DNA from 2 places in the Stenotrophomonas sp. K-6 genome. Region 1 is predicted to be linked to the other one. Evidence: predicted binding sites of a transcription regulator. Region 1 holds the regulator's gene; the other holds the start of a gene.
The links. The regulator FliA, encoded in region 1, starts transcription of late flagellar genes. The targets are predictions, from matches to a motif close to TAAAGTTTNNCNNNCNNNGGCCGATAA.

Region 1 (4,383 bases):
GCTTCGACCAGGTTGCGGTCCAGCTCGGTCTCGGCACCGATCAGTTCCAGCTCCACTTCCTTCTTCAGCGAGCGCGCGACATCGCGGGCCACCTTGGGGAAGCGCGAGAACACCTTGCCGACCGGCTGCATGCGGGTGCGCATCACCGCCGACTGCAGGCGGGCGGTGGCGATGTCCAGGGTGGAGACCGCGCGGTCCAGCTCTTCATCGTGCAGGCGCGCGCGCAGGGTCTTGAGCCGGTTGCGCGAGAGCACCAGTTCGCCGATCAGGTTGACGATCGCATCCAGGCGTTTGGTATCCACGCGCACGGTGTGCTCGGCCTCGGCGACCGGCTTGTTGGGCGCCGGCTTGTTGGCGGCAGGCGCGGCGGGCGCTGCCACTGCACGCGGCGCCGGGGCCGGTGCAGCCGTCACGGGCTTGGCACCGGGTGCCGCGCCGCCGTGCAGCTGGTCGAGCAGGGATTCGAACTCGTCCTCGCTGATCATGCCGTCGTCTTTCCTGGCGGCGACCGCGGTCGGTGCGGCACCGCCATGCAGCTGGTCGAGCAGTGCTTCGAATTCATCGTCGGTGATCAGCTCACCGCTGCTGGGGCCGGCGGCGGCGCTCGGTGCGGCCGCCGGCGTCGCCGGGCCGTTGACGTCGAACTGTGCGATCAGCTCCGGCGGGGCATAGCCCGGCTCGGTGCCGGCCGAGACCGAGTCCAGCATCGACTGCAGATAGTCCAGCGACTGCTGGGCCGCGTCGAAGTGATGGGCTTGCAGCGTGGCCTGGCCCGAGCGCGCCATGCCGAGGGTTTCCTCGGCGGCGTGGCACAGCTCGACCATCGCCTGGATGCCGAGGAAGCCCGCGCCGCCTTTGAGCGTGTGGAACCCGCGGAACACGGCGTTGAGCTGGTCACCGTCCTGGGGCGCCTGCTCCAGCGACACCAGCTGTTCGCCAAGGCGATCCAGGATCTCCTGGGCCTCGAGGATGAAGTCGGCAGCGATATCGTCCGGAACAGCACTCATGATCGTTAAAGTCCCAAATCGGAGAGCAGGTCGTCAGCGTCGACCTGTGAAACCTGGTGGCGGTCCAGACCGGTCACGGCCGGGCCGGCCAGACCGTTGTCGCGCTTGTGCGCGGTGTCGTCCTGCGGCGGCAGCCCGAGTGCACCGAAGCCTTCATGCACGCGACGCACGATGCCCACCACGCGGCGGATGATCTGCCCGGTGAGATCCTGGTAGCTCTGGGTGAGTGCGATCTCGGTCAGGTTGTGGCGGATGCGGTCCAGCTGCTGGTCCTGGTCGGCCGTCACGCCATTGGCGCGCAGCTGCTCGGTGAGCGTGCGGCATTCTTCGGCCAGGTCCAGGGTGCGGTGGGTGGCCTGTTCGGTCATCGCCACCACGTGATCCAGACGCGCGCAGGCATCGTCCAGTTCGCCGGCTTCGCTGGGCAGGCTGGGCAGCTCGCCCAGTGCCTGGCCCAGCTCGCGGGCAAGCCGGTTCAACCCGGCCATCATCGGCTGGGTCCGCAGTGCGGCCAGTGCATCGATTTGCTGACGCCACGCTGCTTCGTCGCCCGATTCCAGCGCGGCCAGTGCATCCTGCAGGCGCTGCACCAGCGCTGATTTGTCGCTCAGGGTTTCCATCAGGCGCTCGCCGCCAGACGTTCGAAGATCTTGCCGAGCTTTTCTTCCAGGGTCTGGGCGGTGAACGGCTTGATGATGTAGCCGTTGACGCCGTTCTGGGCCGCTTCGATGATCTGCTCGCGCTTGGCTTCTGCGGTCACCATCAACACCGGCAGGGTCTTGAGCTTGGCGTCGGCGCGGATGGCCTTGAGCAGGTCGATGCCCGTCATCACCGGCATGTTCCAGTCGGTGACCACGAAATCGAACGGCTGGCTCTGCAACAGCATCAGCGCGGCATGCCCGTCCTCGGCTTCGGCGGTGTTGGTGAAGCCCAGATCGCCCAGCAGGTTCTTGACGATACGACGCATGGTCGAAAAATCGTCGACGATCAGGATACGCATGTTCTTGTCCAAAGCTCTTTCCTCGGTCTTAATGGTTCTCGAGGCCGGCGTCGGCCGCCTCGAAGATTTTCAGTCGGCCACGCAGGCGCAGCACGGCCTGGCCATGGATCTGGCACACGCGCGATTCGCTGACGCCCAACACGGCGCCGATCTCTTTCAGGTTCAGTTCCTGCTCGTAGTACAGCGACAGGACCAGCTGTTCGCGCTCGGGCAGCAGTCCGATGGCGTTGCCCAGCTCACGTCCGAACTCACCGCGCTCCAGCACCTGCTGCGGGGTCGGGCCGCCCTGGGCAACGGTGTCCAGTTCGCCCTGGTCCTCGATCCGTGATTCCAGGCTCAGCACCTGGCCGCGCGAGGCATCTTCCATCAGGCGCAGGTAGTCCGGCAGCGGCATGTCCATCGCGGCGGCCACTTCCGTGGCGCTGGCGGCACGGCCGGTGCTCTGCTCAAGCCGGCGGATGGTGGCGGCGGCGTCGCGGGCGCGGCGGTGGACCGAGCGCGGTACCCAGTCGCCACGGCGGATCTCATCGATCATCGAGCCACGGATGCGGATCGAGGCATAGGTCTCGAACGAGGCGCCCTGGTCGGCGTCGTAGCTGCGCGACGCTTCGATCAGGCCCATCATGCCGGCCTGGATCAGGTCGTCCACTTCCACGCTCGCCGGCAGGCGGGCGGCCAGGTGATGGGCGATGCGGCGGACCAGGTCGGAGTGCTGGGCAATGCACTCGTTGGCTGCGACCCGCTGGACCTCTTTGTATTGTGCGGCGCCTTTCATGCGGTCACCCCGCGTTGCTTGAGGATGCGTTCGAGGAAGAACTCAACGCCGCCACGTGGCTCGGTCGGGGCCTGCCAGCGTGCGGTACGGCGCGCGATCTCGGTCAGTGCCAGCGCCGAGGGGCTGGACGGGTAGGCCTTCACCACCGGCTGCTGGCGCTGGACCGACAGGCGCAGCCAGTCGTCCTGCGGCACGCAGCCCAGGTAGTTGAGCGAGACATCGGCGAGGAACTTCTCGCAGACGCGGGTCAGCTTCTCGTACAGCACCCGGCCTTCATTCGGGTCGCGCACCATGTTGGCGACCACCTGGATCCGGTCCACGCCGCGTTCGCGCGAGAGCACTTTGATCAAGGCGTAGGCGTCGGTGATCGAGGCCGGCTCATCGCAGACCACGACGACGGTGTCCTGGGCGGCCTGGCAGAACGTCAACACGCCGTCGGTGATGCCCGCGGCCGTGTCCACCACCATGATGTCCAGCTCACGCTCCAGCTCGGAAAACACGTTGATCAGCCCGATGTGCTCGGCCTGCTGCAGCTCGGCCATGTTGCGGCGGCCGGAGGCGGCCGGCACCACCAGCAGGCCGCCGGGGCCTTCGATGATGACCTCCTCCAGCGTGCAGCGCCCGGCGATCAGGTCGGCCAGGGTCACGGTCGGCTTCAGCCCCAGGATCACATCGACATTGGCCAGGGCCAGGTCGGCATCCAGCAGCAGGGTGCGTTTGCCCATGCTGGCAAGCGCCACGGCCAGGTTGGCCGAAACGTTCGTTTTGCCCACGCCGCCCTTGCCGCCGGTGACGGCGATGGTGCGGACCGGGCCCAGCGGCTGGCTTCGGGTAGCCGACAACGGGAAGGTCTGGGTCAGCTTGGCGTACTCACGCGACGGCATGGTTCAACTCCGGGTTGCAGGGCATATCGGCCGCGCGGCGCAAATCTTCAAGGCGAAGTACAAGATTGGCCGCACTGGCACGGTGCAGGTCTTCAGGAACGTCCTGGCCATCGGTGACCCAGGTGATCGGCAGGCGGTGGTCCACGGCCACCGACAGGGCGGTACCGAAGCGCCCGGTCTCGTCCAGCTTGCTCAGCACCACACCCTGCGGGTTGGCGGCGCTGAAGCGGCGGACCACCTCGTCCATGTCGCCGAAACTGGTGTTGGCCGGCAGCACCAGCAGGGTGCGGATCTGCTCGGCGGCCCGCAGCCACTGCAGCTGGGCGGCCAGCGCACGGTCGCGCGGGCCCAGGCCGGCGGTGTCGATCAGGACCAGTTTGTAGTCCTTCAGGCGTTCCAGCAGCTGGTTCAGATCGCTGCCACTGCTGGCCTCGTGGACGGCGATGCCGAGCTGGCGGCCGAAGCCGTACAGCTGCTCGCGGGCGCCGATGCGGCCGGTATCGGTGGTGACCAGGGCCACATCGCGGGCGGCGTGGGCTTCGGCGAAGCGCGAGGCCAGCTTGGCGATGGTGGTGGTCTTGCCGGCACCCGTCGGGCCGACCAGGGCGATCACGCCGCCCGCTTCGAGCGGGTCGACCGGGGCGATCGGCAGCTTCTTGGAGAGCAGGCCGAGCATCAGGCCGCGGCCACGGTGGGCTTCGGTGTCCAGCGGAATCT
Region 2 (4,383 bases), on a different contig from region 1:
ACCAGCCGCTGCTGCACGCCGAGAACGACCAGCCACCGGCCATCGAGGCGCTGCTGCGCTGGCATCGGCCCGGGATCGGCTACTGCAGCCCGGCCGAGTTCATCCCGATCGCCGAGAAGTGCGGCGAGATCGTGCGCATCGGCGACTGGGTACTGACCGAGGCCTGCCGCCAGGCGGCGGCGTGGGACGCGGCCGGGCTGGAGTTCGATCGCGTCGCCGTGAACGTCTCGGCCGTGCAGCTGCGTGACCGCGGCTTTGCCGAGCGCGTGATCGACATCTGCCACGCGCACGGCTGGCCGCCGCAGCGGCTGGAGCTGGAATTGACCGAGTCCGCGCTGATCCGTGACACCGACGTGCTGCGCCATTGCTTCGATGTGCTGGAGCGCCATGGCGTCCCGCTCGCGGTGGACGACTTCGGCACCGGCTTCTCGAACCTGCATTACCTCAACCGGTTCCCGGTCGGGCGCCTGAAGATCGACCGCAGTTTCGTCCAAGGCATGCTGCACGACGCGGGCACCGCGGAAGTCACCCAGGCGATCGTGCACCTGGGGCATGCCCTGGGCATGAAGGTGGTGGCCGAGGGCGTGGAAACCGCGCAGGAAGAGGCCATGCTGCGTCGCCAGGGCTGCGACGAGATCCAGGGTTACCTGTACTCGCGTCCGCTGGCCCCGCGCGACCTGGCGTTATGGTTGAAGCTGGGCACACAGACGCCCTCGCGTGAGAGTTACGCGGAAGTGACGCAGAGCGTCTAAGCGGATTCCGGCGCAACGTTCAGCGGGCATGGAAGCGGCGTCGAGCCGTCCTTTCGTCTCAGCGTACCCCCTCATCGGATCCGCGCCCGAATCTCCTTCGTGAGGTTTGCCGCCCTTGGAGAAGTGGCGGCGTTCCGCAGTGCGGATCCAGACCCTTCGCGGGAATGCCAGTCGGTAGTCACGCAAGGGCAGGCGGACCGTCGCGGCGGACCCAGAACAAAGCTCCGGGTTGCGACCATCCAGCCTGCGCGAAGACGGGCGGGTAGCCGATCCATTGGTCCACAGGGCCGATCCTGCCCTGCATCTCCAGGTCATCCAAGAGCAGAATGATGGTGCGCGGCGTCAACGGATGCGCGCACACGCGCTCCATGAGGTGCATACGCGGGTTACGTCCTGGATTCCGTCGATCCTGCGGAGAGTTTCATCCGGCGATTCGAGCGGGGCCACCGCCATGACGTTGTCCAGGTGCCGGGCTCAGCGCGCAGCAGCACCCAGGTCGTCACCGCTAAGGCCCAGGTCCCACGCCAGGCCGGCGAGGGCGGGATCGATGGGCGTGGTGCCCGGATCGATGGGTTGGCTGGCCAGTTTCGCCAGCTCCTGCTGTGCCAGCCGTTCCAGATGCGCGATCAGGGCGCGGCCGAGCAGGGGAGCGTGTTCGTTGACGGCGGCCCGTAGGTCGCCGTCGGCGATCTGTATCACCGGCTCCAGGTCGGTGGGTACTGGGGATGCAACGGACAGCATGGACGCATTCAACATCGGTCGATCATCTGCAGCCAAGGCGGGTAGTGCAAGCACAACGGCCCCGGGATGAACCGGGGCCGCAGTGTGTGCCGGGAGAGGCACGATAGCTCGGGATCAGAACAGTTCGACCGCGCCGGCGGCCATGCTCTGCTGGGCGACAGCCTTGTGCGGCGGACGCTCCCATTCGCTGCGCATGTCGCGCAGGCGGTTGCCGGTGCGCTGCAGGGCAGTGACGATCTCTTCGTCGACCACGCCGCCATTGCGCTGCAGCAGTTCCTGCAGGGCCACCGCTTCGCGGTTGATGGCGGTCAGGCGGTCCAGGTGGGTATGCACGCCGCCCAGGGCCTGGGTGGCAATGTCCTCGAACTGCAGGGCGCGGACCGCTTCAGCCACGCTGCTGTCGATCGCCCGGCCGCACTCGGAAATCTCGCGCATGCCGTCGCCCAGCGAGGCATTGATCTGGGCCACGTTGTCCAGCATCGCCGCCGCTTCCTGGCGCGCTTCGCGGGACCGGTCCATATCGCGGGAGGCCATGTGCGAGACCGTCTCGCGAACCTTGGCGATGGCGTCCTTGGAGCTGTGGGCCAGCTTGCGGATCTGCTCGTTGAAGGTGGTCGAGCGCTCGGACAGGTTGCGGACTTCGTCGGCGACCACCGCGAACCCGCGACCGGCTTCACCGGCACGCGCAGCTTCGATGGCGGCGTTCAACGCCAGCAGGTTGGTCTGGTCGGCAATCGACTTGACGTCTTCCAGCAGCGCGAAGATGCCATCCAGGTGCTGCGCCATCTGGTCGATGTGCTGCACGGTGTTGCTGCTCTGGCCGCTGACCTGTTCCAGCGCTTCCACCAGCTGTTCCATGCGGTGGCTGGCGTGCTGGGCGAAGCGGGCCACATCGACCCCGGCGCCACCGTCTTCACCGGCGCGATCAACGATGCGGGCCAGGGCCTGGCTCTGCTGGCGGGACTTGCGGTTCATGGCATCGAAGCTGCCACCCAGGCCGCTGACGGCGTGGCGGATCAGGTCACGGGCGCGTTCGACTTCGCCGCGGGAACCTTCGATTTCGTTGCCGACGAACGAGCGCAGCTCGCTCAGCAACTGGTCCTGCTCACGCAGGATGCGGGCCTGCTCGGGCGACCGCTGGTTCTGGGCGCGAGCCGTCCACCAGGCGAAGCCCAGCCAGCTGAGCGTCATCGTGGTCAGGATCGCCCAGCGAAGGGCGGCTGGCCACTCGAAGCCGATGGCAACGGGGAGCAGAAGGGTCAGGACCAGGGGGGCGGCCAAGCGGATGAAGAGGCGTGAGTACATGGACGTTCTCGGGGAGGTGCACGGATGCTGTATCGGCCGTACCCCGGTTTGCTTTAGCCATCCGCGTAATTTTCATGCATCACGGCGGCGGGCTCGCGACCCTGCATACGCCCCGGTGCCGGCCCCCGCAAGGGCCCGGCGACCGGGTGTTACCGCGATTTACCTCAGCGCAACTGGCGCGCGACCGCTTCCAGCATCGTCTTGCGCGAGAACAGGAAGTCCCAGTACTGGCCGCCGGTCTGGCGCCACAGCACGGCCGAGCGGACCGCGGCCAAGAGCAGGGCGCGGATCTCGGCGACCACCCCGGCCTGGCCGAGGTAATGCGGGTTGCCCTGGACCATCACGCGGGGTTTGAGATTGCTGATGGTGTCGGCGTACAGCCCCCCCAGCGCGGCCAGCACGTCCGGGTGGGCGCTGTCGCCCAGCTCGGTGGCCTGGGCCTGGGCGCGCTCGATCCCGGTGCTGACCTTGGCCACGATCTCGTGCTCGCGCACGAAGCGCCGCTCCAGCTGCAGGACCGACAGCGCCAGCCGCGGCAGGTGCTCGTCCTGGCCCTGGCTGCTCAGGTAGTTGTGCAGCAGGCGCAGCCCGGGGGCGACATTGCTGGCGCTGCCGTAGATCTCCTGCGGGGTGGCAGCGTCAATGCGGAACACGCTGTCCACCGCGGTACGCACCACGGCGGCTTCGGAGTGGCCGGTTTCGGCGATACGGCGCACCTGCTGCAGGGCCTGGGCGATGCCGGCCAGAGCAAGAACACGGTCGTCGACGGAAAAACTCATGCAGCAGATACCTCGAAAGGAGAAGGGGTGGCGCGCAGGCGCTGTTCCAGAGGGGCGTCGGTGGCTGCGATGACGGCGCCACCCAGGCAGACCTCATCGTCATACAACACCAGCGATTGACCCGGGGTGACGGCTCGCTGCGGCCGGGCGAAGCGCACCGCCAGGGTGCCATCGTCGTGCACGGTGACGGTGCACGGCTCGTCGGGCTGGCGGTAACGGGTCTGGGCGGTGCAGTCGAACTGGCGCGCAGGCGGCGCGCCGGCGATCCAGTGGGCGCGTTCGGAGTGCAGCCGGGTCGACTGCAGCCACGGGCTCTCGCGGTCCTGGTCAACGTACAGCACGTTGCTGGCCACATCCTTGCCCACCACGTACCACGGCGCCGCCGGCCGGCCGCGCACGCCGCCGATGTTCAATCCCTCGCGCTGGCCCAATGTGAAATAGAACACGCCCGGATGTTCGGCGATCAGGGCACCATCAGGATCGCGTATCTCGCCACGTTTCGCCGGCAGGTAACGGCCGAGGAACTCGCGGAAGTCGCGTTCGCCAATGAAGCAGATGCCGGTGGAATCCTTCTTGGCATGGGTCGGCAGGCGCGCATCCCGGGCGATCCGGCGCAGATCGTTTTTCTGCAGGTCGCCGATCGGGAACAGGGTCGCCGCCAGCTGCTCCTGGCCCAGCTGGTGCAGGAAGTAGCTCTGATCCTTGCTTCGGTCGGCACCGCGCAGCAGGGCCCAGCGCCTGCCGACCTGTGCGATGCGGGCGTAATGCCCGGTCGCGATGCGCTCGGCGCCGAGCTCACGCGCGGC

Region 2: the regulator FliA is predicted to act here: its motif matches at 2,828-2,854, upstream of AC13F7_RS17910 (methyl-accepting chemotaxis protein).

The regions. Positions count from the first base shown of each region.
Region 1 is NZ_JBSPUC010000002.1:26,573-30,955, reverse strand. It holds gene AC13F7_RS05535 (chemotaxis protein CheA) at 1-1,007, opposite strand, end outside; gene AC13F7_RS05530 (protein phosphatase CheZ) at 1,013-1,627, opposite strand; gene cheY (chemotaxis response regulator CheY) at 1,627-2,019, opposite strand; gene AC13F7_RS05520 (RNA polymerase sigma factor FliA) at 2,036-2,782, opposite strand; gene AC13F7_RS05515 (MinD/ParA family ATP-binding protein) at 2,779-3,666, opposite strand; gene AC13F7_RS05510 (AAA family ATPase) at 3,653-4,383, opposite strand, start outside.
Region 2 is NZ_JBSPUC010000006.1:231,858-236,240, reverse strand. It holds gene AC13F7_RS17920 (bifunctional diguanylate cyclase/phosphodiesterase) at 1-752, shown strand, start outside; gene AC13F7_RS17915 (hypothetical protein) at 1,227-1,493, opposite strand; gene AC13F7_RS17910 (methyl-accepting chemotaxis protein) at 1,608-2,798, opposite strand; gene hflD (high frequency lysogenization protein HflD) at 2,963-3,577, opposite strand; gene mnmA (tRNA 2-thiouridine(34) synthase MnmA) at 3,574-4,383, opposite strand, start outside.